Regions from separate parts of the Fictibacillus sp. 26RED30 genome, predicted to be linked through region 3. Evidence: riboswitches for the same ligand, from Rfam matches in the RefSeq annotation. Region 3 holds a riboswitch; each other region holds the start of a gene.
The links. Region 3 has a riboswitch for S-adenosylmethionine ahead of IHV11_RS07305 (MetQ/NlpA family ABC transporter substrate-binding protein). Riboswitches for the same ligand answer to the same signal wherever they lie in the genome.
Positions count from the first base shown of each region.

Region 1: linked by a shared signal. The riboswitch ahead of IHV11_RS14010 (sulfite oxidase-like oxidoreductase) and the one ahead of IHV11_RS07305 (MetQ/NlpA family ABC transporter substrate-binding protein) in region 3 are both predicted to bind S-adenosylmethionine.
Region 2: linked by a shared signal. The riboswitch ahead of IHV11_RS01375 (methionine ABC transporter ATP-binding protein) and the one ahead of IHV11_RS07305 (MetQ/NlpA family ABC transporter substrate-binding protein) in region 3 are both predicted to bind S-adenosylmethionine.

Region 1 is NZ_JACZDV010000002.1:259,322-269,229, forward strand. It holds gene IHV11_RS13970 (hypothetical protein) at 1-508, opposite strand, end outside; gene IHV11_RS13975 (YpzI family protein) at 672-812, shown strand; gene IHV11_RS13980 (DUF1648 domain-containing protein) at 1,086-1,583, opposite strand; gene IHV11_RS13985 (VOC family protein) at 1,711-2,082, shown strand; gene IHV11_RS13990 (carboxymuconolactone decarboxylase family protein) at 2,132-2,347, opposite strand; gene IHV11_RS13995 (hypothetical protein) at 2,396-2,575, opposite strand; gene IHV11_RS14000 (S8 family peptidase) at 2,911-4,089, shown strand; gene IHV11_RS14005 (hypothetical protein) at 4,281-4,496, shown strand; SAM riboswitch class I at 4,561-4,668, shown strand; gene IHV11_RS14010 (sulfite oxidase-like oxidoreductase) at 4,772-5,440, shown strand; gene IHV11_RS14015 (hypothetical protein) at 5,471-5,761, opposite strand; gene IHV11_RS14020 (hypothetical protein) at 5,939-6,130, shown strand; gene IHV11_RS14025 (vWA domain-containing protein) at 6,184-8,115, opposite strand; gene IHV11_RS14030 (ATP-binding protein) at 8,181-9,065, opposite strand; gene IHV11_RS14035 (HAAS domain-containing protein) at 9,241-9,908, opposite strand, start outside.
Region 2 is NZ_JACZDV010000001.1:284,165-294,072, reverse strand. It holds gene sufC (Fe-S cluster assembly ATPase SufC) at 1-382, opposite strand, end outside; gene IHV11_RS01395 (hypothetical protein) at 624-764, opposite strand; gene IHV11_RS01390 (carboxymuconolactone decarboxylase family protein) at 1,041-1,421, opposite strand; gene IHV11_RS01385 (MetQ/NlpA family ABC transporter substrate-binding protein) at 1,696-2,514, opposite strand; gene IHV11_RS01380 (methionine ABC transporter permease) at 2,544-3,212, opposite strand; gene IHV11_RS01375 (methionine ABC transporter ATP-binding protein) at 3,205-4,230, opposite strand; SAM riboswitch class I at 4,545-4,675, opposite strand; gene IHV11_RS01370 (hypothetical protein) at 4,755-5,099, opposite strand; gene IHV11_RS01365 (anti-sigma-I factor RsgI family protein) at 5,220-6,449, opposite strand; gene sigI (RNA polymerase sigma-I factor) at 6,540-7,310, opposite strand; gene IHV11_RS01355 (thioredoxin family protein) at 7,771-8,118, opposite strand; gene IHV11_RS01350 (PQQ-dependent sugar dehydrogenase) at 8,123-9,175, opposite strand; gene IHV11_RS01345 (toprim domain-containing protein) at 9,179-9,526, opposite strand; gene IHV11_RS01340 (general stress protein) at 9,767-9,908, shown strand, end outside.
Region 3 is NZ_JACZDV010000001.1:1,417,288-1,427,195, reverse strand. It holds gene IHV11_RS07315 (hypothetical protein) at 1-314, shown strand, start outside; gene modB (molybdate ABC transporter permease subunit) at 454-1,110, opposite strand; gene IHV11_RS07305 (MetQ/NlpA family ABC transporter substrate-binding protein) at 1,426-2,247, opposite strand; SAM riboswitch class I at 2,374-2,490, opposite strand; gene IHV11_RS07300 (alpha/beta hydrolase) at 2,538-3,344, opposite strand; SAM riboswitch class I at 3,453-3,569, opposite strand; gene IHV11_RS07295 (spore germination protein) at 3,730-5,241, shown strand; gene IHV11_RS07290 (GerAB/ArcD/ProY family transporter) at 5,258-6,352, shown strand; gene IHV11_RS07285 (Ger(x)C family spore germination protein) at 6,345-7,424, shown strand; gene IHV11_RS07280 (hypothetical protein) at 7,717-8,214, opposite strand; gene IHV11_RS07275 (bifunctional metallophosphatase/5'-nucleotidase) at 8,376-9,764, opposite strand; gene IHV11_RS07270 (GNAT family N-acetyltransferase) at 9,853-9,908, shown strand, end outside.

The DNA of each region.
Region 1 (9,908 bases), on a different contig from region 3:
GCAGCTTGTCATTTCCGATCGGGTTATCAGCTAGTTCGGATCCTGCTTCTTTTAATTTTGAACCGATGCTGCCAAGCTCCCCTTTTGTTTCTTTAGCTGTCGATAACACATCACTTGAGATCTCTTTTAGCGTATTAATGTTACCAAAAACGTCTTTATTGAGACGCTCATAGAGTGCTTGCGCGTCGTTGATCGCATCTTTTAAGGTGGTGCTAGCTGTTTTGAACTGGCTGATCATCTGATCTTTCACTTCACCTGGATTTTGTTTGACTTCCGTAATCATTTTGCTGGAACTATCCTTCAACCCTACCGCAGTGTTCTTTACTTTTGACCGTGTATTATAATCAATCAAGGCAAGTGCCCCACCAACGATACCGCCAATTACGATTCCTGTTAGTAGCTTGCTTTTTTGCGGATCTGCCACTCTCTCTCGTTGCGCTGTACCGTAAGCATCTTCAGGATACATGCCGTTTTCATATCCGTTTGTAGTGTTTACACTCTGTACCATTTTAAGTCCTCCTCGATTAATTTTTTTCGTAGTTAGGGGATTCCCTTTTCTCTAAAAGCTAAACGTTTGGGTAGGCTGTTTCAGGATATTTTCAGCTTTTACATAAAAGTTTCAGTTAGTCCTCATACTAATGAAAATCTGATGTGATTGGAGGGTTTTCACTATGGGAAAAGACAGACAGGAAAAGAAGTTGCGTGAATCTGGCCGAGTTGAATCTGACCGTGACCAAGATTTGAAATATTCTGGTGCTACTAAGATGGAAGGTCCAGATGAAGCGCGTGCACGCAACCATCAAGATCAATAATCAAAAATGGAGCAGCTCACCAAAAGGTATGAGCTGCTTTATTATTGTTTCAGTAGTCGGTATGAGTCGAAAATTCGATAAAAAAATTTATCCGTGAAATTAAAATGATTTACCGTGAAATTATGGAGCTTATCCGTGAAATTAATTCACATTACCGAACTATGATGAATAACTATCCTTATACGGCGCACACATAGCTAGTATGTACTCTAGGAAAAGACACACTTCAAAAAAAGAGGACTCTACTTCTCCAAATGAAGTTCGTCCCCTTTTTTACTTCCATTTAATTGATCTTACGATGAAAAAAGCGATGAATCCTGTGATTCCTATGATAAAAATGGGGAGTACCCACACACTTAATCCTTCACTTGTTCCATTGGCGACTTCTGCACAGGCCCAAGTCATATAGACGAAAAAGATCAAGATTTCATTTTTCATTACATTGATCATCATGCGCGCATTTTTATACTGTCTTTCTACGTTTTCTTCCGTTAAATTAAAATAATTGTAGATGTGCGGAAATTTTTCTAACACGGTAAGAAGTAACCACGTTACCGCTCCCATCACGATTAAAATCCATAGGTTGTTCTTACTTCCCCAGCCATCTGGTTCTCCGGCTGCATTAAAGTGGGTTGGCACGGTGTCCGGAATAGCAGCCCACTGTGAGATCAAGCTCACTGTTCCTATAACCAATAAGGTGATTGATGCGATATCTAAAAAGTTTTCAAACCATGTTCTTTGTATTTTAAGTTTTGGTCGGCCTTCATACATATACTTTTCAACCTCCTTACCCTATGCTATACGTTTTTTTTCGATGAAAAGTTTCGTCATGAATTGAATTGTAATCAGGGTAAAAGATATCTATAGTTAAATTATCAGATATTTTAAGGAGGATCTTATGAAACTTGGTGCTTTTTCTGTGAGTTTAAGTGTAAAAGATATCCACCGTTCAAAAGCTTTTTATGAAAATTTAGGATTTGAATCTTTAGGTGGCAACATCGAGCATAACTGGTTGATTATGAAGAATGAGGATACGGTTATCGGCTTGTTTCAAGGTATGTTTGAGCAAAATATTTTGACTTTCAACCCTGGATGGAACCAAAATGCGAAAAATCTTGAAAATTTCACTGATATTCGCGAGCTGCAGAAACAGCTGAAAGAAAGAGGAATTTCGTTATCGACTGAAGCGGATGAAACGAGTGAGGGTCCTGCGAGTTTGACTCTTGAAGATCCAGATGGAAACCTAATCCTGATCGACCAGCATAGATAATACATAAAACAACGTCCAGATCGCATGCGTGATCTGGACGTTTTATTTTTTAATCGTTTAGTATTCCCATCGCGATAATAAACCAGTTGGCTCCGTTTTTGCTTCCGATTTGGAAGAATAGCGCAATGATCTCTTCTTTTGAAAAATGTTTCGTGAGTCGATTGTATAATTCATCTGGCAGTTGTCCGTGATAAGCCATGATGTGATCAGCGAGTTCGAGAGCTAGACTCTCACGTTCTGATAGTTCTGCGTTTCCTTGCTTCATCGCCGTTTTTCGTGAGGACTCATCCAGAGTCCCGTAGTCCATGCTTTGTCAGTAATCGCACCCATTGTTTGAGGCCGCTCGTAAGCGGAGCATCTCCATAAGTTCAGGCTCTAGTATGTCGTTCAGCGCTTTTTCCATCTGCTGAAAAGCATCTAGAATACCTGGTGCGTTAGCAAGGGATTTCTTAAAGGGTGTTCCTTCCACATCTACTTCTGGTAAACGTGCCATCTGTATTCCTCCTCCTCAAATAAAAAATTTCTTTTTTCTTTCCCTTTTACCTTACACCATTCTTCAAAGTAGTCCTATGTTTCTGTTTAAGGGGATGAGACTGAATGCGCTTTCTGTCGAATTTGAGACTTATCACCTACCCACTTTATATTTTAAGATAATAAATAGGTCATGCGGACCTAGAATCTCTTGTAGTAATATCTTCTCTGTGATTGTAGTCTTTTGGTAAATAATCATTATTTTCGAATAGTATTAAAGGGTTTTGTTGAAAATTGTTGAATTCCTTACCATCGGAGCCAAGCTTGCTTGGTAAATACAACAGAGGAGTGATTTTTATGTTAAAGCGTTTCGTGGCGACTGCCGCAACATTACCACTACTTGTTTCATTAGCATTGCCAGCATCTGCTGCAAATTCGGAGGTGTCGAAAGCTTCCTTTACACCGGCTGCAACGAAAGCTGCTTCACAAGAAATTATTGTTCATTTTAAAGATTCTGTTTCAGCAGCAGCTAATACGAAAAACAAAGTTTCACAACTTGGCGGTAAAGTAGTTGAGGTTACAAAAGACTTTACAGTCGTAAAAGTAGACGGCAGTGTGACAGATGCGATCAAGAACTATGAAAATCTTGACTCTGTTGAGTATGCGGAACCTAACTTAACGTTCCATGCAAGCTATGTACCAAACGATCCTGCTTATCAAAGTCAGCAATATGCGCCACAAAAAGTAGGAGCTGAGCAAGCTTGGGATACTACGCAGAGCTCTTCCTCTGTAAAAATTGCTGTAATTGACACAGGCGTTGACTATAACCACCCAGACCTTGCTGGGAAAGTCATTAAAGGTGCCGACTATGTAGATGACGATAACGATCCATTGGATGAGAACGAGCACGGTACACACGTTGCCGGTATCGCGGCTGCGAACACAAATAACGGAGTGGGAATCGCAGGTCTTGCTCCAAAAGCTTCTATTCTAGCAGTTCGAGTACTTGATGCGAACGGCAGCGGATCTTTAGATGACGTCGCTCAAGGCATTCGTTACGCAGCTGATCAAGGTGCGCAAGTTATCAATTTAAGTCTTGGTGGAGCAGGCGGCACACAAACGCTTCAATCTGCAGTTGATTATGCGTGGGGCAAAGGTTCTATAGTCATTGCTGCTGCAGGAAATGAGGGCGTATCTTCTCCTAGCTATCCTGCTTATTATACGAACGCGATCGCGGTTGCGGCTACTGATCAAAACGACCGTAAAGCTTCATTCTCAAATTTCGGTACGTGGGTTGATATCGCAGCGCCAGGTGTTAACATCTATTCAACAACACCAAATAACCAGTATGCGAGTTTCTCAGGAACGTCTATGGCATCACCAGTTGTTGCGGGTGTAGCAGGACTTCTGGCGGCTCAAGGTAAGAGTGCTTCTCAAATCCGTGCAGCGCTTGAAAACACAGCTGATCCTGTATCCGGAACAGGCAGCCAGTTCCAAAACGGACGCGTAAATGCAGCGGCAGCTGTTCAGCAGTAATTGATATAAATAAAAATGTTCCCAAACCTCTGGAAGTTAGTGTTTATCACTTCTGGAGGTTTTTTATTTTCGTTTTTTTATAGGTGACAACTTCAATTTCCTTCTATAAATGTAACGTGTACGGTTTAAAACCTCCTCTTTCATGAAAAACTGTTAACAGAAACATCTGTAAGAAGCGGAGGATTTCAGCTATGTTTGGTCTTGGTAAAGGTAAGCAAAAGAAAAAAACGTCTCAAGGTTCTGGCAAGAGTGAGTCGACGGAAACGGAAAAAAGGCAGAGTGAAAAGGAAGCAGAAGAAAAGATCGTGTACTTTTTCTTGATCAGCACTGCGGTTTTTGGAGTGGTCGTTCTGTATCTAGGCATTTCTCGTGAGATGTCTTTTGTGGCTGATCTCATTTCGAGTTGATTTTTCATGTCCTGACTGTATAATAGTTGTAACTTACATATCGTTTTTAAGCCGATTAATCGGTCTCTTATTTCGAGCAGGCGGAGGGAATTAGCCCTATGAAGCCCGGCAACCACCTAATTTGTTAGGCACGGTGCTACATCTAACAGTTTTACAGACTGAAAGATAAGAGGATGTGAACAGAACCATTCGTCCTCTTTTTTTTATAAAAGAGGGCGTTTTTTGTTTTGCTACCTCAAATGGAATCAATCGCACTAAAGAAAGGATGTTCATGTATGGACCTTAACAAAGCGAATCGCATTAAAAAGATGCGTGTCCCACAAGTCGATGAAAAACTAGAGAACCGCCTGCCTCCTGGGCAGGTTGAAACAAAAAAGTTCCCTATTCTTCATGAGGGGGACGTTCCTGTTTACGATATGAAAAAATGGTCGTTATCTGTAGAAGGACTCGTAGGAAAACGTGTCGAATTTAGTTTTGAAGACATCATGAAGATGCCTCAAACGACAGTAGTAAGAGATATTCACTGTGTGACGAGATGGTCACGGTTCGACAATGCGTTTGAAGGTGTTAAATTTACTGACTTTTTAAAGCACTTAAATGTGGATTCAAAAGCAAAGTTTGTGATGGTCCACGCTGATTACGATTATACGACGAATGTTCCTATCCAAGATCTGTTACGCGATGATGTGATTCTTGCGCACTCTTTTGACGGCAAGCCGTTAACGGAAAAGCATGGGTTTCCGCTTCGTCTCATCGTTCCGCATCTTTATTTTTGGAAAAGTGCAAAGTGGATTCGTAAGTTCGAGTTCTTAGATGAGGATCAGCCAGGCTTTTGGGAGCAGAACGGCTTTCATATGTACGGCGACCCGTTCAAAGAAGAACGATTTTCGAGCGATGAATTTGAGATGCCTGAAGATGAGTGGAAAAAGAAAGAGTATGATTGATCCCAAATGAAAAATTAGGGGGAAGAACGTTTATTTTCTTCCCCTCAGCATTTTAATCTCATTTTTTAGCGCTGTAATCTGATCTTGGATGTCTTTCATCTGAGCTTCTTGTTCTTGCTGGTCTTTAAGATCGTTCGCTTGATCGATATACACTTGTCTGAGAGCGATCGCTGCACTGAACGTAGCTAGAAAATCCCCCGCGGTCACAAGCGTTGAGGCGAGTAAGGCGAGTTCTGCAGCAAACGTGGTACCATCTTTATTATTTGATAAGTATTCTTCTTCTGCTTCTGCTAAAATGACGTCTACTACACGTTGATTCACATCATTCACTCCTAACACCTGAATTAGTAATACTATATGCGTTTGCCCTATTTGCGGTGCCCGATGTTACCCTTCATATCCCGATTTTCGAACACATAAAAATTCGGCTTTTTTCGTGAATTGTTCTTAATGTATAGGCATTTTGTCCGATATTATCCTTACTAGGGAGGTTTGGCGATGGAACAATGGCTGTCTTTTCGTATTCCGTTCGATATCATTTCCATTTACATCTTACTTGCCGCAATCATTGTGGTCGGCATATTTTCAAGCGTACTTCGAACAGCCTTACCAGAATGGTCTGTTAGGATCTTTAGCTACACGGGGTTTGTTGGAGTAATCTTTGCATGGCTGAAGCTACTGGAATATTGATACATACATAAAAAAAACGCCTCGGGGTTAACTACCCCAGGCGTTTTGGCGTTTTATAAAGATTTGAAAAGGAGCTTACGAAGTACAGGCATCAAATAGTCGACAAGCTCCGAAGCACTTGGCACAACTACATTTTGCGGACCATAGATGTTCTGCATTAACTTCTCTTCTTCCTCTGTAATCTCTCCGTTTGCGATAAACATACCAATCGTTTCGATCCCATGCTTTCGTGTACGAGTGACTGCTTCATGTGTATCGAGTACGCCATGCGATTCATAATCGAAAGCCGCTGGTTCACCGTCTGAGAAAACGAGCAGAATCTTTTGCTGCTCTGGACGCTTTGCGAGCTCCTCACCCATACGTCGGATGGAGTAGCCGTCACGGTTATCTTCTTGTGGTTCGAGCTGTATGATCGGCGCTCCCGATTGATGCAGAGAGTTACGATAGGAGATCACATCATGAAAATAATTCGGCTGATCGTTAGTAGAAGCATCTGCTGCATCTTCCCAAAAGCCAACTACAGAATGCGGAATCCGAAGAGCTTTTAACGTTTCATGAAAAAGCACGATCCCTTTTTGCGTTTCTTCCATCTTGTTGAACATGGACGCTGAACAGTCGACGAGGAGCGTGAACGTCGTATCGAGTTCTTGTGGAGATTCCTGCTTTTTCCGGAAAAGCCTTGGATTCTTATCAGTTACGAGCCTCGTAAGCTTCTTTCCAAGTCTTCCAAAGTGCAAATCTTCTCTCGGTGCTGTTCGTTTGTGCTCCATCGTTTTTAAAAAGTTCTGTTTCAGCTGCGAAACGAATGGCGCGATCTCTTGGTTATATTCGTCGTATTGAGCAATTTCGTCGAGAGTTGCCGGTTTCGCTGGCAAGAAATGCTCGGTTACGTTCTTGTTCACTTCTCCGTACGGGAAGTGGTTTGCAGAGTCAGAACCATTTTGGTTGTTGTCGGTTTCGGCTTCATGCTCGTTTTGGGTGTCGAAGTCGTTGTTGTCTGTACTTTTAGCGCTCGTTTGAACCGATCCGAACACCGCGTCACCACTTTCCGCTTCCCTCGCACCTTCTCCTAACAGGTCTGTGTTTGTCCCTTGATCAAGATCCATCTGTAAAAATGAATCCTGCGGATCAGATGTTTCATCATGCCAAGAAGAATGAGACTCTTTTTCTTTATCGTCTTTATCTTTGTCTGAATCTTCATCCTTGGTGATCGTTTTCTTCGTTTTCGTTTCGTTGTTGCGTGTAAGGTCGTCAAAGTTTTGATCGGTCTCACCAGTTGTTTTGCTTTGCTGCGACTGATCGCTGAAACTGCGATATGCGGTTTTCATATCGTTTAAGTTTGTATGTTTTTGTGTGATAGCAGCCATTTCGCTGATGATAGCCGCTATATCTTCAGTCGATTTTGCCGTTGTAAGTTTTGTTAAATGAGATCGCAGTTCTTGATAGAGTTTCTGCGTTTCTTCTGGCACGGCTACAAATCGTTTGTTCGCTAAAAGAATGATATGGCAAAAAAACGCATCAAGTGTACGTTTTTGCTGAATATGCTTTCGGTACTCACGGTTGTAATGAACCTGAAACGTTTCTTTTCGCAGCTTAAAAGCATGCTTCATCCCCGGCCGGTCGCTAACACAGATCTGTTCTAATCGATAATCTTCTGCAAAAAGAAGGACTTGCTTGAGAAATTCACGGTGCGGATGAGATTTCAACTGCTTCAAGGTATCCCAGATCACATGGTCGTCCGTGTGAAACTGAGTACCATAGCTGCGCAAATAAACATCCGATTTCCAGCCTTCCAGCTGAATTTCGCGCGGGTACGGGTTCCAGAACTGGCTGACGTGTGTGACGCCGCTGTTTCGTTCAAGGTACGAGTGATACGAGAACGAAACGTCCATTTTATCCACTTTTGAGAGTGAGCGGGAAAGATCGATCAGTTGCATGTGAACAAAAGAATCGATCTTTGTATCCGCAAATACTAGGAATTTCATCTAGGGAAAACCTCCAAAATCGTCGTGGGAAATAAATTGTATGGGGTCTGACCCCATTTCCCAGCTTACGCGAACAGGGTTGCGGCTACGTTAGCGACGAGGGCGCGTTCGCGCGCATCTTCAAGCTTGTCTGCGATCGCGCGCTGAATGGCACGCTTCGCCGGCAAATAAACAGAGAGATCGGCTGCATCTAGCAACGCACGGATAGATGCTGCATCTTCAGACAGATGACCTGCTTTTGCTTGCCCGATCAAATCTGACGACAACTGAACAAACTTGGATAGTACCTCTTCGTCTTTTTGCTGAGATTGGTTTTTTAGCATTTCTTTTAACGTATCACATTGAATGTAAGGCACTTCAATCACGACAAAACGATTTTTCAGCGCTTCGTTCAACGGAACTGTTCCGATGTACCCTTCGTTGATCGCGGCAATGACATTGAAACCACGCTGCGCTTTTACCACTTCACCTGTGAAAGGATTGGCAATCGTACGGCGGTAATCGAGCATTCCGTTTAGAATCGGCAGCGTTTCTGGTTTTGCGATGTTGATCTCATCAATATAGAGAAAATGTCCGTTCGCTGCCGCTCTCGTGACTGGTCCTGGAATGAACTCTATCTCTTGTTTGCCCTCGCTGTAGCTTAACGTCTTATGACCAAGCAGCGCTTCAGCATCAAGATCGACAGAAGCGTTGACTTGGTGCAGAGGTTGTCCGAACACATTTGAAAGAAGCTCTGCAAGCTTTGTTTTCCCTGAACCCGTCGGTCCTTTCAACAATACATTTTTTCCGAGAGCAAGCGCGATCACTGCATCCTCAATCAATGCTGCATCAGGCGCTGTATATCCCTGCTCCCCAATTAATTCTTTATATTCATTTGGTAGATTTTCTAGTCGTTTTGCTGCATCTTGCTGCAGTTTTTCTTTTATTTCAATCGGAAGTTGGAGATTCATATCAAATTTCCTTTCTGTATCAGTGATCTTACCATTATTCTAGATCACTTCATCTATCAACAGTATTTCCACTTATTTGCTGTGTAAAGCCTTACACAATGTAACATTGTAAGCTTTTTCAGTGCAAGTACGTTGTTTGTTAAACACTTTCTACTCAGAAGAAAGAACCGACCATTTAGATTCGGTTCTCTTTTTTCGCTTTTTTAAACGTATACACGTTATAGATAATAAGTGTTACAAACAGCACACTTATTGTTAAGATGGCTTTCGTTTCTTTTTCGAATGAGGTCAGGCTGATTATAAATTCAGGTAGAAAAAGCATGGTTGGAATGACGATTGTGAACCAGGTTTTGCTCCATAATGAGATTCCAATAAAGATGGCGATAGCAAGGAGTGCCGCGATAATGTTTCCTGTTGTTCCAAGCTTTATGACGACCGGAGTCTTATATGCATCGTTTGCAAACATAAGACCTAAAAAGAACAAAATTGGTAAGATTCCTAAGGTCAATGTGGTGATGATCGTCTTTGTTTTAGAAAGCTTAGTGCTCGCTAAGAACTTAAACATTCTTAAATAGAAAAGCACGAGGATGACACTAACGGCCGGATAACCGATCACTTGAAGCAACGTGTACTTCACGCCTCCTCTTATCGAATCACCAAGCAAAACATAGGCGAAAACACCGAGAACGATGATCGGCAAGTAAGAGAGCCATTTGAAATCAAATGACATTTCGTTTGAAAGCTGCTCCATATAAGCTTTTGGCGAATGGCCGATGATGTGAGATACTGATTTTCCGCGCTTTTCCGCTTCAATCAGGTGGTCTTCCAACTCTTCTACGATCT
Region 2 (9,908 bases), 1.1 Mb from region 3:
TATCTAACTCACGGATAAATTTCATTAGAGAAATTTCGTCGCCTTCTTCACGCTTTGCATTGATTGCAGAGCGAAGGAAATCAGCGTTTGTAATACCGCTTACTTCTGAAGGGTATTGCATAGCTAAGAACAGACCAGCTTGTGCACGCTCATCAACTTCCATCTCTAAAAGATCTTCACCGTTGAACGTAACTTTACCAGAAGTTACTTCATATTTAGGGTGTCCCATTAACGCTGCAGAAAGAGTAGACTTTCCTGTTCCGTTTGGTCCCATGATCGCATGGATCTCGCCACCATTTATTTCGAGATCTAAACCTTTAATAATCTCTTTATCTTCAATAGATACACGAAGATCTTCAATCTTTAAATTAGGTGCTGACATAATACAACCTCCATTAAGAAATCATTCTTAAGATTTTGATAAAAGGCACAAAATAGCCATTCTCAATTTATTCTCATTCTAATCTTATAACAAATGAAATGTATGTTCAAGGGAACGAGCTGTTTACTTTTCCATTGTTGTCATTTTAATTGTACATCAGTCACAAGATTTGAAAAAAGGCTGACTCATGAGGCGGTAGACCACCTTATGAATCAGCCTTTTGTAATTTTAAGTTCATATGTTACGGCGTATGATTTCTGTTCGCATTTGCCGCTATTTCTAACCCTTTTTTGTATTCCATATCTCGGACCTTCTCAACATCTAGGCGTTTTTCCAAATCCCTCTCATACTCTGCAAAACCACAGCCATGTGACTGGTGCATTGCTTTTTCCATCTCGGACGTATGTTTTACTTTAATGGGGTGGATAATGAATCAATCCTTTCAAAGTTAAAGTTAGTTAACAATAATAGCGTATCAGCATCACTCATTTTGCTCAATCCGTTATCCAAGTGAAATCACCTTGCATACCAGTGCATGATGATTCCTATTGAAAACAGATGTGACTTCCTATGTTATCCTGCTAAATGCGCTACATTACTTCCATTACCTTCTTAGGATGATTTCAAAACATGAAAGTGTGGAATTTTAGACTTTCTTTTAATGACGCGGGTTATTTAATTCTTTAATGCATTCTTGAACGAGGGTCACACCTTGGCTCATAGCCGCTCCTCCGCCAAATGCAGCAGAAACACCCACAGCTTCAAGAATTTCATTTTCCGAGCACCCTTGATCTAAACAACCTTTTGTATGGTAGATGATGCAATATTCATCTTGAGAATAGATGCTGATTCCTAAAGCGATCAACTGCTTATACTTCTCAGAGATCTCACCTTCTTTAAAACAATGGCGTGTAAATTCATTATAGGCATGTGTAAGTTCAGGCATATTCTCATTGTATTTCCCTAAGCCTTCTTTATAGCGGATCAGGTGATATTGCGTTGAATTCGAGCCGGGTAGCGGCTGTTCTTCTTGTTTCATTTCATTCACTCCTGTCAAAATAGTAAACAGGTTTAGTATGGGTCATTCGCAAGCTGGTTATGTAATAAATGTTCGTAAGTTTTTGTCGAAAAGCCTATAAATGACTTTGAAGGACTATAAAAAATTTTGTCGGCCTATAAATTAAGTTCAAGTGCCTATAAGTGTAATCGCAGGGTCTAAAAGTTAGTTTGAAGGACTATAAAGTGTTGTTGATCGATCTTTACTCAAAAAAAGAACTGACTTTAATATCTCAAAGTCAGTTCTTTTTATAAAATTATTCCGTAACTGGCACTACTGCACCTTCATATTTCTTCTTAATGAAATCTTGAATCTCTTTAGAACGTAAAGCTTCTACTAAAGCTTTAACAGATTTCTTATCTTTATCTCCTTCACGCACCGCAATGATGTTTACGAATGGAGAATCAGATCCTTCTAATGCGATCGCATCCTTTTGAGGATTTAATCCAGCATCGATCGCGTAGTTTGTGTTGATTAGTACGGCATCGCCTTCACCGTTCTTGTAGGCTTTTGGAAGCATACCCGCATCAACATCTGCTTTAAATTTAAGCTTCTTAGGATTTTCTACAACATCCTTAATTTGTGCTTCTGCTCCAGCACCTTCTTTAACTTTGATCAATCCTTCTTTTTCAAGTAACCCAAGCATACGGCCATGATCTGCTACTGAGTTAGACATGATAATTGTTGCGCCCTCAGGCAGCTCATCTAATGACTTATACTTTTTAGAATAGATTCCGATCGGCTCAAGGTGGATGCCACCTGCGTTTTCGAATTTGTATCCGTGATCTTTCATTTGAGACTCTAGATAAGGAACGTGCTGAAAGTAGTTCGCACCGATTTCTTTTTCATCTAAAGACTTGTTTGGCAGTACATAATCTTGGAACGTTTTGATCTCAAGTTCTACACCTTTTTCTTTCAAAAGAGGTTTTGCTTCTTCCAAAATTTCAGCATGTGGTACGTTTGAAGCACCTACAATGATCTTCTCGTCGCTGATTCCGCCTTCTGTTTTGTTCCCGCAAGCAGCAAGTGCTGCAACAAGAACGGTTAATATAAGAACAGATAATACTTTTTTCATATGAACTTCCTCCTTGTTGTCTTAAAACGTTATCTCTTATCTAATGCTGTTGTAATGCGGTCACCGATCCATTGGATGACGAAAACGATGACTAAGATAAGTGCAGTTGAAATTAATGTTACATCCGCGTTGTCTCTTTGGTAACCTTCCATATAAGCCAAGTTTCCTAAACCACCAGCACCAACAACTCCAGCCATCGCTGTATAACTTACGAGTGCAATCGCGGTTACAGTGATACCAGAAACAAGAGCCGGCGTACTTTCGGGAATAAGAACTTTAAAGATAATCTGAGCGTTTGTAGCACCCATTGATTTCGCTGCTTCGATTACCCCTTTATTAATCTCTCTCAAAGCGATCTCTACCATACGTGCATAAAATGGCGCAGCTCCTACGATTAATGCAGGGAGTGCAGCTTCAGCTCCAAGCATCGTTCCTACGATTAAACGTGTAAAAGGAATCAATAAGATGATTAAGATAATAAACGGAATCGATCGAAACACGTTAACGATTATAGCAATTACGCTGTTTAAAAACTTATTTCCCCACAAGTTTCCAGGAGAAGTTAGAAATAACGCCAATCCTAGAGCCAGTCCTAGGAAAAATGTAATCACTACAGAGATGGCTGACATATATAAAGTTTCATTTGTCGCTTCTAATAGAACATCCCATTGGACATTCGGGAACCATGTACTAAGCATTATGAATCACCTCTACTTCAACCTGTACACTGTTTAAAAACTCCATTGCACGAGCTAGTGCAGATTCTGTACCTTTAATCTGAATGAACAACGTCCCATAAGGTCCATTCTGAGTTTGCGTAATCTTTCCTTGTAGAATATTTACATCTACCTCATACTTACGAATCAGTTCCGTAATTAATGGCTGTCCTGCTCGTCCACCAATAAAAGTAAGTTGGACAATTCGGCCTTCCGGAAACTCAGAAATAAACTGTTTGATCGTGTCCACTGTTTCTTCAGGTTCTGTTACTTGTTTCACAAAATCCTTCGTGATTGGTTCTGTCGGGTTTTTGAAGACATTTAGGACATCGCCTTCTTCCACTACTCTCCCCTGTTCCATAACGGCTACACGGTGACAGATCTTTCTGATTACATGCATCTCATGTGTGATAAGAACAATGGTCAGATCTAATTTTTGATTTATCTCTACAAGCAGATCAAGAATGCTGTCAGTTGTTTTAGGGTCAAGTGCAGAAGTTGCTTCGTCACATAAGAGAACTTTCGGCTCATTCGCAAGAGCGCGCGCGATACCTACACGTTGCTTCTGCCCTCCACTTAGTTGCGAAGGATAAGAACCACCACGACCTTCCAATCCAACTAGGTCGATCAGCTCATCAACACGCTGTTTGATCTTTGCTTTTGGATAACCCGCAATTTCAAGAGGAAAAGCAATGTTTTCTCTTACCGTGCGAGACCATAATAAGTTAAAGTGCTGAAAGATCATTGAAATTTCTTGTCGTGCTTCTCTTAACTTTTTTGATGACAGCTCAGACATGTTTTTGCCGCCAATCGTAACCGTACCGCTAGTCGGTCGCTCTAGCATGTTAAGGATGCGGATCAGTGTACTCTTACCTGCACCACTGTATCCGATGATTCCGTAAATCTCTCCTTGTTTTATGTTTAAATCTACCGTATCAACAGCCTTTACTTCACCATCTTTGGTTTGAAAGACTTTACGGACTGCCTGTAAATTAATCAAGATTCTTACCTCATTTCTTATCTAAAATAATGCTTTCTTTAAGTAATCAATGTTGTTCTTGAAAGTGGCTGATCTCCGTTTCAGGTTGCTCGCTTTCCGGGGGGCGTGCGGTGAGCCACACTATGCTTCGCACTATAGGTGTCTCACCTGTCCCGCTGATCCCCCAGGAGTCTCGCACCTTCCACTACAATCAGCTTTTCAAAGATGAGAGTTTAGAGAATACCCAAAAGGAATTCTTTAGAAAACAACCAAACAAAAAAATGCCTCTCTGCTTCAATATGAGCAGAAAGGCATATTATATTCTATGCACGTTCTCCTCATCTCCCAAGACTACTTAAAGTCTTGCAGGAATTGGCACCTTTCTAGTTCATCATTCATAAGAATGCAATGATCTAGCGGTTGCCGGGTTTCATAGGGCCAGTCCCTCCACCTCTCGTGATAAGTAAAAAAGTGTTACTTTATTAAATTAAAGCGATGCATATTTGAATCACTGTGAAGAATATTATCATCCATGTCGATTCGTGTCAAATATTTTTAGCAGTTCGAACGAGTACACCAGCAGATATCTCTTCCCAATGAGAGCTTAAGTAAAAAATCGCTTCCCATTTTAAGCGTTGTCTGAGTGTTCCCTGAAATTCAATCATCTCTTGTCTCAATAAAGTACTCAGCTTCATTTTCCCCTCAAGCAGCATACATAGATATTTCGGATTCCCGGTAAACGTGACTGTTCTGTTCCGCTCTCCTTCTCTGTATTCAATGTTCAGCGTCGTTTCGTCCTTACATTTAAAGCTAGGCTTCACCGGGATATTATAAAGAGAAAGATACGGACTTTTTGCTATTTGACTTTCAAAGTAACGGATATCCAACATTAAAAATCCCCCCGAATTGGTTGTTACTTCACCGATTCTAGAGGAATATTCATATACCTTTATAAACCCTTCGACAGCAGCCAGGAATCGTAATTGGTATTACGACATGTTATCTCATAATTAGTGTTTATGTTTCTTTTCTTGCTTTCGATGTTCACCTTTGGAACGCTTATGATCATCATTAAAATGTCTGTCTCCATTCCATTGCTGTCTCTGCTCATGTTTATTACGGTCATTTTCTTTTTGTCGCTTGTTATGATTCTTATCCTGATATCTGTTTTCTTTTCTATGCTCTTTATTCTGATCGTAATCCCTATCATGGTTTTGTGTTCTGACAGGTTCCTTCATCTTTTTAGGTTCTACTCTTTGCTCTTTTTGCTGAATATGATTTCTATTGTTATTTTGATCATTCCTTTTGCCACGCTCTTTGCTTTTACGTTTTTCATTCGTATTCTTTTGAGGCTTCACAAGGTTTTTCTCGGTCGGTTTAACTGAGCTTCGGTGTTCCGATTTTTTTTCTTCATTATTTACTGGCTTTACCTTGACCTCATGAGGTGCAGCCTTTATTTTACGAGGATGCGGTACGGATTTAATATTTTTTGAAGAAGTAGTATTCACTTTTAGCTCTTGAAACTTCACTTCTTTAATCTTTTCTTCTTTAAGGTGTTTATCGTTCTTCGTTGCTTCTTGGAATGCTGTATATTTACCTGAAGATACGCCTAATTGTTTCGCCTTATCGCGAACTTCTTCGTTTGTTTCAGAAACAGTAATCGCAACAGGGTATTGAACGACAGCTTTTTTAACAATTGAATCCAATGCAAGATCCAATTCCTGCTTCGTTTTCTTATCACTGGATTTATCGGATACTGTAGTGATAAGCATGGACTGATTCTCTTCCATATAGCCTTCTCGCTGATAAGCTTTGATCAGTTGATCCGCGAATACTTCAAACGGCATACGATCATCGGTAGAAAAATTGTATTTCTTAATGATTTTTTTTGCTTCGTCATTAAAAGCATCCATTTCAACCACTCGCATATTATCATCTACGCCAACCTCAAGGCTTGGATTGATATCAAAACTAACATAAGCAGCCGCGGCAGAATGGCTGCTGTTGGGTAAAAGACCTGAAATAAAAAGAAATGCAATTAATGCTGCCACTGAAAACGAAATAGATGGCAGCACAAAAAGACTTCTTTTCTTGTGTGAAAAATAAGAAGCCTGATACTCATTACCTATAAGAGGTCTTTTACCTGCTGGTACTCTTACTGTGACAAAGGTTCCGTCCTTCATGAGAAGAGTTGCTTTTTTATTCTGAACTTCAATAACGATGCCGCTGCCGTTCTTCAATGATATCCCTCCCGCATGTAGCAGGATCAGTATAAATTACAGGCAAGAGAACATTACATTCCCTTGCCTAGTAACCTTATTTACCTCACCTTATGGCTGAATGTATGATTTCAGCGCTTGAAAATCGCCTAAATATATAAGTGATACTGCTATTATATACTTTCGATTTCTCTCTATGGTTTTACGACTACAGGATACCATATTTAATAAATCTTTTATTGGTAATTGCTTTTTTTCTTTTAGAAACGCGGCAAGTTCTTCGTTCTCAGCTAAAAGACGAGCAATTTCTTTTGCATTTTCGCGAGCATCCACATGCTTCGGACAATGCTTACTTAAGACTTTAAAGTTCAATCCGAACGATTTTAATAACTTTTGATACTCTTCGATCTCATAAACGCGATTCTCAACTTGAATCTGGTCTTCAAAATGATCCATCGCAGCTTTTTGCTCTGCATAACTTTCTTCTAAGCGACCTTCTTCATCTTCTTCATCTGGCTGTAAGAAGATTAATCTGTTCTGACGGACTTCTTTACGAATGTAATCAATAACTCTTCGTCTAATAACCATATCGGCGAAGGACAAGAAACGGCTACCTTGACCTTCTTGGTATTGATCAATCGCTTCGTTGAAGGCAAAAAGACCTACACTAAACTCGTCCATCGTACGATCTATATATTGACTGCAAACTTTCGATGTTACTTTTTTAATGAATGGTTGGTAATCACCGATCAGTTCGTTTCTTAGTTTCTCATCGTCTTTTTCTTGAATCGTTAGAACTTTATCTTCTATACTTGTTAATTTATTGTTCGATAATTTATTTTTTCCAATAGGAAATACTGCATTTAAATTTAAAGATGCCATGTTTATCAATCACCTCTGTTAAAGAATTGCTTTGCATTTTGTTTCGTTTATTAGTGAATCGTATATTTTTATCTCAAAAATAAAATCATTCTTATTTACCACAATAAGCTAGGGAGCAAACATGCAAACAAGCTCTCCTATTCATTTATACCATGACTTTTGACATTTGTAGGATACAGTTCTATAACAATATTACAGCGTCCGTAACATTTGTGACGTTATCGTTAAAGTACTGAATTTGCAAAACAAACTGATAATTGTTCAATTACCTTGATAAACCCCTCTACTAAAGTCATCAGCGTTATTTCAAAATAAAAAAAAACACCCTTTATTGTTACAAAAGGGCGAGTGAACGACATTAAATTCCCATATTTTTCTTGAGATTTAACCCCCGAAAAATAAGTTTTTTTGTAGAATTAGACGATGAAATAAAAAATGTGGGGTATATCCCACATTTTTTTCACCCTTTATATTCCTTTTCCACTAGTTTTAACATGGATTTATATATATTTCCCGCAGATTGAAGTGCATAAATACGATCGATTGCAATTCCTCTAGAAAGAATGAGTAAACATGGCACGCTTGTTACCCCATACTTGGATGCAAGCTCGGGCATCTCATTAATATTACTAACACCTACAGCGATATTTTCATCTTTTTGAACACGTATCGTTTCAACTGCTACCTCAAACATTCTTTTTCCCATTTTACAAGTTCCACAAAGCGGAGTCTCTAGGTATAGAAAGTACGGATTCTGCAGCGATTGTTCAATAACGGTGTTCCAATTTTTTCGAGTGATTTCTTTCATGGTATTACTCCATTACATTTTTTAGTGAAACTTTTAGCAGCACATCATCATCGCTCGACGGCTGTCCTCTACCATCTTTGTTATTCGTAACAACATATATGTGATTATCTTCAATAAGGATATCACGAATGCGCCCTTTATTGGAAACAATAGTGGTTATCTTCTTAGAAGACGTGTTAACCTTTATGACACTTTCGCCTCTCAATGCTGCAACAAACAGATAACCGTTTTTATAATCGATGCCTGAAGGTGCCCACGTTTCACGACCAGAGTGAACCCACGGTGATTCTAGCCCTTCCTTTTTTTCGTCACCACGAATGATCGGCCATCCGTAATTTTTACCCGGATCAATTTTATTAATCTCATCATAGTTTGATGAGCCATGTTCAGCAGCAAACATCTTACCTTCATCATCCCATGTCATTCCTTGTGGGTTCCGATGACCGTATGTATAGACCGGTGAAGGATAGAACGGGTTGTCCTCTGGAACAGAACCATCATTATTCATTCTTAAAATTTTCCCAGCCAGACTGTTTAGATTTTGGGACAGCTCTTCTTCGCCACTATCACCCGTTGTGATATATAGTTTTCGATCTGGTCCCCACTCCATTCTTCCTCCATTGTGTGTGTAGCCTCCTGGAATATCATCTAGCAGGATTCTGCTTTCTTTCCATTCATTATTTTCAAAACGCATCTCGACAATCCGATTAACTAAACGATTCGATTTTTCATATGTATAATATCCATAAGCTTTTTTATTACTGTCGTAATTTGGGTCTAATAGAAAGCCAAGAAAACCTCCTTCCCCGTCATCAGCTATAGCTTCTGAAAATTTTGGGGAATAAGAGGTCTTTTTTTGTTTTGGCCCTAGTAAAACAAGCCCCCCAGTTCGTTCACTGATCCACATTTGTTTTGGGGTGCTGTTTATTTGCCACGGAATATTTAAATTTTTGCTCACGACATCTTTAGAAGTCGTTTTTACTTCATCTTTATTTGAAGGACTGCAACCACTCACTAAGCAAAAGGTAGTTAGAAGACTCAACCAATTCTTTTTCATGGCTTATCCTAAACAATTCTTTTGAATATTAAAGTGTGCACCTACCAATACCTTTGCGAGGTACATTAGAGGTGTTTTTGCAACTTCTCTGTACATCTTATTAATATATAAATGCTCTGCATTAGGCAATTCACGTTGCAGTTGTTTTCTTAGTTTATGGCCAGCATCATCAGCATCGACCAAGATATATACATCTCGATCCTCAATGGCTAATGCAAGCTCTTCTAATTTATCCAAACCTAAAGTTCCATTCGTACAAATAATTTCAACCGGTTCATCCAAGATTGCAGCTAACTTATCCTTATCAGATTTACCTTCGACAATGATTACTTTGTTTTTGATTTCATTCATTACTCATCTCTCCTATACTTTGAAGACTATAAAATGAATGCATCGCTTAGATTATATATTTGCTTTATTTTATTAAAATCCTGCAAGAGATGTTCTTTATTACTATACCCCTTTTTCCTATTTTCCTACCTATTTCTGTTCGGTGTATGCGTTTTGTACTAATTCGCCTCAAACGTGTTTGACATCCTGTTATAAAAGGGAATTTAGGAGTCATAAAACGAATATTGGAGGAGTCATCACATGGCAAAAACAGAACCTAAAATGAGCCGAGCTGATGCAGGCAGATTAGGCGGCGAGAAAACATCCAAATCACGAGGAAAAGAATTCTATCAACAGATCGGAAAAAAAGGCGGTACCTCCACATCAAAAAAACATAGCACAA
Region 3 (9,908 bases):
TTCCGGTTGTAATCATTGGAACCATTGCAGCTGCGATTGCTTTTGCACACACCGTATTTCAACTCTACGAAGATATTGGTGACTATGAAGCTAGAAAATTCAACGTGGTAGAAGGAATTCCTTCCTCTTTAACGTATGGCTCGAAAAATGGTCCTGACTATGTCTCTTCCATAATGATTGATAATAAAAAAATTAATGTAGCACATTTGAATATCAAGGCTAAGACTTACAAAGATCATTTCAAAGGCAAATCCATTCGATTGAAATATCTTTCTCATAGTAAGTTTGCGGTAAGTATAGAAAAAAGCGAATAAGTACATCACATGGGATGAGAGCCTTAAAAAAACACAGCCCTCTTTAGAGAAGCTGTGTTTTCATCATTCACTTGCTGTGAGGAGAATGGTTTTATACCAATGTGTGTTGTTTCAAAATCATTGCATATCCTTTTTCATGCTAAGTTCTTATGCGATTTACAGCGACTAACATTAAAAATGATATACCAATAACACTTCCTACCCACATCCATGCAAGATCCATATTTCCTGATTCGATCGCGATATAGATTGCGGTGGATATCGTTTGTGTTTTTCCAGGTATGTTTCCGGCAAACATTAATGTTGCACCAAACTCACCTAGTGCGCGAGCAAAACTTAGAATAGCACCTGATGTGATAGCTCTAACAGATAATGGAACAGAGATTTTTCGCAATACATCCCACTCATTAGCTCCATCTACTCGCGCTGCGTTTTCGATGTCTGCGTCAATAGATTCAAACCCGGCTTTTGCGGATTGATACATGAGTGGAAATGCCACAACTGCAGACGCAATAACGGCTGCCCACCATGTAAACATGATCGGCTGATTAAAGAGCCACTCTACAAGCTGTCCCCCGGGACCATTTCGACCGAACAAAACGATTAACAAGAAACCTATCACCGTTGGGGGTAGTACGAGCGGAAGTAGAAATATTGTTTCGATTAACGTTTTCCCTTTAAACTTCTGGTGAGCCATGATCCTTCCGAAAAATAAGCCGGCTAGGATCACAATCAGTGAAGCTGTCACCGCTATGCCAAGTGATAATTTGACCGGTGACCAAAAATCTATTGCCATTTCCTTTTCCACCCGCTTATTCCATTGATTTATATGTTGTATTCATCTGTCTTCATCATATCATATCGCTCATTGCTGGTGATGAAAGATGCTGATATTGTCGAATGACCTTTATTTTTGAGTTTAGACTTAATTCATGTCTAGTTTGACTTAATCAATGATCAGAACGACTTAATTTTTCTGAGTAAGACTTAATTTTTCTTATTTAGACTTAATTTTCAAAAAAAATGCTCATCGGATGCCTTAAAAACATCTGTAAATGAAAAAAGCTGCTTAGATGAGTGGATTTCACCCATCTAGTCAGCTAATTCATCCTTATTCTTTAACAGCTAGCACTGAACCTTTGTACTCTTTATCAATAAAATCGGTAATTTCTTTTGAATGAAGCACTTCTAACAACGTTTTGATAGATTTCTTCTCTTTGTCGCCATCACGAACTGTGATGATATTCGCAAATGGTGAATCGGATCCTTCAAGTGCGATTGAATCTTTCTTCGGGTTCAAATCTGCATCAATCGCATAGTTAGTGTTAATGACGATCGCATCGCCTTCATCGTTCTCATAAGCTTTTGTTAAAAGACCAGGATCAATATCTGCTACAAATTCTAGGTTTTTTGGATTTTCTACAATGTCGCTTATCTGTGCTTCATACCCTTTTCCTTCTTTTAGTTTGATTAGTCCTTCTGCTTCAAAAATTGAAAGGATACGACCGTGCTCAGCAATTGAATTGCTTAGAATTACTTTCCCACCATTTGGAATGTCTTTTAATGATTTATGTCTTTTTGAGTAAACACCCATCGGCTCTAAGTGAACAGCTCCGGCGTTTTCAAATTTATACTTCGGATTATCTTTCACTTGCTGAGTTAAATATGGAATGTGCTGAAAATAGTTTGCATCTATTTCTTTTTCATAAAGTGATTTATTCGGTAAGATATAGTCTTGGAATTTCACAATTTCTAATTCTATGCCCTTTTCCTCTAAAAGCGGCTTCGCTTCTTCTAATATTTCAGCATGCGGTACATTTGATGCTCCAACTACTAGCTTTTCTGTTTTTTCTCCACCACTTGTAGATGAGCCACAAGCTGCTAATACGAATACTGCCAAACTTGCGAGTAATACTTGGATGATTCTTTTCATGTTCTGATCCCCTATCCATTAGTTTCTATATATTCTTTGATAAAAGCTCTTGTAAGAGGTGGTAAAAAAAACCTCCTGATCTCATAAAAGAGACAGAAGGCTTTTCGAAAAAAATTTCCGATTATCCTCTCATCTCTCAGTGTGACCACTGTTAGATTTAGCACCGTTTTCATGTTGGCTGTTCAACATGAATGGTTGCCGGGCTTCATAGGGCTAATTCCCTCCACCTGCTCTCAATAAGAGTATTCCTATCAAATTACTTTGTATTATTACAGGTATTCAAAGGAAAGTCAAACACTTTTTTTCAAATTATTCTGAACAGATTCTTTATCGTTTTTTAACAACCATTCAGAAGTAGATCTTATGAGAAGATCAAAATGCTTAATGGAAGAATACGTATGATTTGCGCCTTCGATTAGTTCCATAGATTTTGACCCGCCTTTAACCTTCTTTGATTCTTTATAATAGACCGAACAGTAATCTGAAGGAATTACTGGGTCACCCGTTCCATGAATAAATAATGCGCTTCCTCTAAACTTTTTGATAGCTTCTAATGGGGAGAAAGCTTGAAGAGAAAGTAAAAATTCTTCCGTTATGGCATATCCTAAATGATCAATTACAGGATGCTCACCATTGTAACCAACGATTTCTTTGATATCAGCAAAGGGATTCCCTACAGCGGACCAAGTGATCACATTATTAATTCTTTCATCATCCGCTGCCGTGCAAACCGCAACAGCCCCACCTAAACTATGTCCGATTAGTGTTATGGCATGCTCATTAATACATGTCAGTTTGCTTCCAAATGAAATTGCTTCTTTCGTCTGATCAATAAAACAAGCAAACTCATTATCTCCATATTCCCCTTCACTCTCACCGCAGCCAGCATAATCAAACCTCAGTACAGCAAACCCATGTTTAACAAGTGCTTGAGCTGTTTTTACAAACAGACGGTCTACTCCAATTCGTGTACTCGTAAAACCGTGGCAAATGATGATCAAAGGGAACTTCTTTTCACCTTCAACGCTCCATTTAGGAAAATGAATAGTGTAAGCCAATTTTCTCCCTTTCCACGATATACAATCCGACGTAACCATATCACCCACTCCTTTTTTCTCTATTGAAATTCACTTATCAAGCATCATAGACGAAAAAAAACCGTGTTCACTTAGAGAACACGGTTCCATACTTAAAATCCGTTCGTTCTCTCATCTCTCAGCAAAACTGCTGTTAGATTTAGCACCGTTTCGGTCAAAACAAAGTTCATCCGATGGTTGCCGGGCTTCATAGGGCTAATTCCCTCCACCTGCTCTTAATAAGAGTTTGGTTATTAATTTAATGATAATCATAGGCTAATTGTTAATGGTTGTCAATGTTATATACCATAACGGCACATTCAACCTTACAGAATATATTTATGTACCTAGGAAATGCTAAACAAATGTAGTAGTTTCACGACGTAATAACGAACGGGTGATATCAATGATATTTTTTAAGAAGAAAAAGAAAAAACAACAAGAATCAAATAGCGTTTCTACAAAAGATTCATTGACATTCCCAGAGCTTATGAAAAAGCTAACGGCTTCCGCTGACTTTTCTACCGTTAAGCAATCATCACTCAGCACATTTTATATCTCTTATTATAAAACCCTTGTAAATCCTGAATTTGTTCATCGTGATTTATTACCGTATATAACAGAAATCCCTCTTAAAAACTTAGACGATATTCAGAAGCATCTACCGTTAGATGGAATGGTCAAAACGAATGATGTTCATGACATCGCGAACAAAGTAACAGCAGGCTTCATTCTCATTCAAATGAACAAAGACGACCCTGAAGGTTTGCTCGTTCCGAGTCTATCAACTGAAAACAGACAGATCTCGATTCCTGAAACTGAATTTAGCGTTGTTGGCCCAAAGGAAGCATTCGTTGAATCATTAGATACCAACCTAAATTTAATTCGCAAACGACTTCCCATTCCAGAATTTACAGTAAAAGAAGTTAGGGTTGGAAAACTTTCAAAAACGAGAGTAGCAATTATCTACATCGACGGAATCGCTGATGAAGAAAATGTGAATACCGCTATTCAGCGTGTTAACGATATCGAATACGACCATGTCGTAGATAGTTCTTATATCAATCAAATGATTTCAGACAACGAGAACTCTCCTTTTCCACAGCTCATCGATACAGAACGACCAGATCGAGTGGCGAGTGTTCTATCTGAAGGAAAAGTGGCGATTATGGCTGACGGATCACCACATGCATTGACTGGTCCAACAACGATCGTAGAGTTCTTTTCGGCATTTGAAGATTATTTTCTCAATTGGACGCTCGCTTCTGTTATTCGATTGATCAGATTGATGGCGGTTATGTTCTCTGTGTTATCTTCGCCGCTTTATGTAGCTGTTTTAACGTTTCATTATGAGATGATTCCAGAAAACCTTCTAGCTACACTTGTGGCTTCACGTAACGATATTCCGTTCCCGCCTATATTAGAAGCTATCGTACTAGAGCTTTCGATTGAATTACTTCGTGAAGCTGGTGCGAGATTACCATCTAAAGTCGGCCAAACGATCGGTATCGTTGGAGGTATCGTTATCGGAACGGCAGCGGTTCAAGCTGGTTTAACAAGTAACGTTCTGTTGATTATTGTAGCTCTAGCCGCACTCGCTTCTTTTACAACACCTGTGTATCAGATGAGTAACACGATTCGATTACTTCGCTTTCCTTTTTTATTATTTGCACAGTTCTTAGGTCTACTTGGTGTTGCGATCTGTTTTGCATTTATTGTTTCACATCTATTAAAGCTTACTTCTCTCGGAAGACCTTACATCGCACCCCTATATCCACTTCGTGCAAATGACTTAAAAGATGCACTAATACGAATGCCGTTCAGTATGCAAAATAGCCGTCCGTCTTTATTAAGACCACAAGATAAGGCAAGAATGAATAAAAAACGCGCAACAGCAAAGCATGACATAGAGGACTAAAAAATGAGGGGTATGTATGTCTCAGATCAGTGTAAACAAACAGATATCACCTTACATGGCTTTTTATATGGTTACAACGATGCAGATTGGAGTAGGTATTCTGGGGTTCGAGCGTTATATCGCTAAATCAGCAGGACATGATGCATGGATTTCTGTAATCATTGGAGGTCTTTCATTTAATGTGTTGATCTGGATGATCTATCGTCTCCTTACGAAAGAGAACGCTGATATAATTGGCGTACATAGAAACTTATTCGGTAGATGGATCGGCGGTGCGTTAAGCTTTCTTCTCTTGATTTATTTTAGTTCAACGATTCTAACAGTACTTAGGACGTATATTGAAGTGATTCAAATCTGGGTGTTTCCTGAGCTGAATACGGCTGTTATAGCCATCATCCTCTTAGGATTAGCTTATTCGTATGTTATTGGAGGAATCCGCGTTGTCGCAGGATTATCCGTACTAGGCTTTTTTATCACCCTCCCTCTATTTTTATTAAAATATTACGCACTTAAAAACGCACACTATACAAATCTTTTACCTATTTTAGATCATTCATTTAGCGACCTCATGGCTGCTACTAAAGGAGTTACTCTTGATTATTTAGGATTCGAGCTCATACTGTTGTATTTACCTTTTTTAAAACAACCTGAAAAATCACAAAAGTGGGCTCACTTAGGAAATCTATTTACCATGTTCACTTACCTCATTACTGTATTCGTATCTTTTGTCTATTTTAATCAAGAACAACTTCAACATACGATTTGGGCGACACTAACACTATGGAAAATTGTAGACCTCCCATTCGCCCAGCGATTCGAATATGCCGGTATCGCTCTTTGGCTTTTCGTCGTTCTTCCTAACATCTGTATAGGTTTGTGGTCTGTAAGCCGCGGAATTCATCGTTTATATAAGATCAAACAAAAAAGTGCGCTGCGCACAATGCTTTTCGTTATTTTCATATGTTGCATCTTAGTCGTTGATCGCCAACAAGTAGACATACTAAATACGAAAGTTTCTCAAGTTGGTTTTTATATTCTCTATGCTTATATACCGTTTTTATTTGTGATCCAGCTGATTTCAGGAAAAGTGAGGAAAACAAAAAATGGCTAAAAAGAAGCTTCTCATTATCTTCACATTAATGCTATTAACTGGCTGCTTTCCAAGCAAAAAAATCCTAGAAGATGTTCAACTCGTATCAGCAGTTGGATATGATTATAAATCGAATAACCAAGTAGAGTTGAACGGGATGGTAGCCATTCCACAGCGAGGAGAAGATGTTCCTCCAATTTCTCAAGTGTTTACAGCAACTACGAATACGAGCAAGATGGCAAGAGCTCTAGAACAAGCTGAATCTCCAAAACCATTTGAGATCGGTCGCTTAGAAATTGCTCTATATAACGACCGATTAGCTGAAAAAGGCATATATGATCTAGTTGACACACTTCAGCGTGATCCTTCCTTAGGTCGAGACCTATATTTAGCAGTCGTTAAAGGAAGTACGAAAACATTGTTAAAAGAGCAGTATCCGCTTAGTGAAACGCCATCTAAGTATTTGCTCCAGCTTCTAAATCAAAATATGAACGCGAACATACCAAAGTCAAATCTACATGATTTTTTGTATACGTATTACGGAAAAGGCATGGATCCCAACTTGCCACTCTTGGAAATGCAGGGGGATCGAATACGAGTAAAAGGTACAGCCCTCTTAAAAGACGACAAAATGGTCGGGCAACTGAAGCTCGAAGATTCCTTTCTCTTAAAGCTGCTGATGGAACCTTTTGAAAAAGGCATCTATGAAGTGAAATTTAAAAACGATCAATTCTTTACGATTCAAAATTTGTCATCTAAAGTAGAATATCGTTTTAAAGACGTGAAACGATCTCCATCCGTAGACATTTTCGTTAAAATAAAAGGACGCGTAAGTGAAGCGCCGAAGATTCCTGTAAGCGATCCGTCACTCATCGAACAACTAGAAAGAGCAACCGAGAAAGCAATGGATAGGCGAACCAACAAGATTGTAGATAAACTTCAAAAATTGAATGTAGATACGATCGGTTTAGGCGATTTAGCGAGGAGCAGAACAAGAGGATTTGATTTTAAACGGTGGGATGAACAGTACCCTGACATTCCGATCAACGTTAAGGTGAAGGTGGAAATTACTCAGGCAGGGATTACAGAGTAACGTTGTTAATGTTATCGTTCATTTCTTGAGTGGGGAAATGGCTGTTTTTATCGAAAATCGTTTAAAAAATTTTATCCGTGAATATATAGTGTTTATCCGTGAATATATTGGCGTTTACCGTGAAATTATTTCCAATTACCGTGGATATATGATTGACAACTATCAAAGTGTTTTTATCGTGTGCACATTTCTTGCTGATGTCTGCTTCATATGGACATCACGATATAAAATAAAAAGCTTTTATTCAACATATTAGTTTAGTTGAATAAAAGCTTTTTTTAATTAATCAATATTAACTCCCTGCTCCTGCTCCTGCAGAAGATTGGTTGCGTTTCTCGATCGCGTTGACTCCCATTACAACAACGATTAGCTCTTCTGTTAATAAAGCATCTGAGTTGTTTTTCAACTCATAAGCAGGAGCTTGGAAAAATCCATTCACTTTTTTGAAAATCGCAACTTCCATCTTATTTTCATCTAAGATGGTATATTCTTTTGAAAAAGCGGGAGCTTCAATTTCATATGTATGGCCATTCGTAATATACCGAAAACGTTTGGAGAAGAATGCAAATACAGATTTTACCACACCTAATTCCTTACCGCCCGATTGCTTAACGACCCACTTTCCTGATAATAAAAGAAAGCTACCTTCAACGATTACCCTTCCAGATTCATTCTCGATACTCACGCCTGAAGAAAAGACGCTTTTTAGATCGAGAACTCCTCGTTTCTGTTGCTCTGCATTGTAAATATCCGTTCTGCCTGACGAGAAAAAGGTATCTTTAAAATACACACATCTTTACATAACAGCCACCCCGCTTCAATATCGATCTTATTTTTGTTGTTCCTCTAACTGCTGAAGTCGTTTTTCAATTTTCTTTCGCTTTTCTATTTCTTGAAACACAAAAATGAAGGCTGTTGCAGCCATTAAAAAAGTTAACCATTCCATCTTGATCACCTCTTAATCTTAAGTAGTTCTTTAATCCTTATTTCATAAGCGCGATTTACAAATTCGGGCTTGATCGCATACATTTTAATCACTTCTTTGATCTCTTCTGGTCGGTAGAACTCATTTCGGTTGTAGGCTAGTGAAGGATAGCCTGATCCACGCTGAAGATAATCTGAAGATGCAACGGAATACCATCTTTCTTTCTCTATTGGTTCACCGCCAATCCTCATTTCGACCACTTTCAATCCATCATAAACCACTTTTGCACCTGAAATATGCAGTCTCCCTATATACTTCCCTCTGAAGCCAGGCCCTCTTCCATCTAATAAGCAGTGTTGAACATCAAGTGATTGTTGAATGGCTTCCAATATGTATTTACCTTGAATCTCGAAGGAAGTTGGATTTAAGGGAGATGGACAGATCTCAATCAAATTTTTATAAGAAACGTAAGAAAAGATTCCTGCGTTAACAATGCCACTGTTTATCAAGCCTATATCAGTATTCAGCATGTCTTTTAAACCATCTGCGATAATGTTTGTGATCGGATTCTCACCGATCACATCGTGCCATAACGGTTCATCAATCGTATATAATGGTTTTCCTAGGATCTCGATTGCTGTTTCTTTATTTCTCTTAAGAATAGTTACAATTTCTTCATCTGGCTTGGAATCTTTTGTGCTATATACGGCAGATTGTAAGAGGGTTTTATGTGATTTCTTCACTTCAATTTCTAATACACCAATATGTTCACCAAAGTTTCCAGCACTTACGATGAATGTGTCATTAACAACCTTCGCTTCTTGATAGAGAACATGATCATGTGAGGACACGATTACATCAATGCCAGAAATCTCTTTTGCTAGATCCATATCCGCTACCGTTCCGACATGATTCAGAAGGATGCACAGATCGTACTTTCCTCGATTACGCTCCAACTCTTCTGCAATGGCGATGATATAGTTTTCACTATGAAACCCTAATCCTTCATTAAAAGCACCTAAGTCAGGTGATGCGCCAGTTACGAAAATTCGAAGTCCATTTTTAGAAAGGACTACACTCGAACGAACACCAGGAATCGTAGTCTCGTCTTTTCTAAATAGGTTGTTGCTGAGAAACGGAACGGAACTTTGAACAGCCATATGTTCTAACGTCTCTACCCCATTAAACATTTCATTGTTGCCGATCGTTAATGCATCATAGCCAACTGCATCTAGAAGTTCGACCGCGGCCATTCCTCTTGTTCCTTGTAGTTCAATACTTTTAAAATCTGCAAAATCACCTGCATCAACTAGTATAGTGTTTTCGTCTTTATGTTGATTAATTAACGTTGCTGCTTTCGCAAAGTTATCAAAATGACTGTGAAGATCGTTCGTATGTATGATTTTTAATTTCATAAATCCCCCAAAATTATATAAGATTACCTTTACAAATAATGGTATCATAAAATAAAAAGTAAATGTTCAAAAAATACGGAGGAATTGAATGTCATATCAAGATAACGATTTAAAGATTCGCCCGATTACTAACGAAGACCTTCC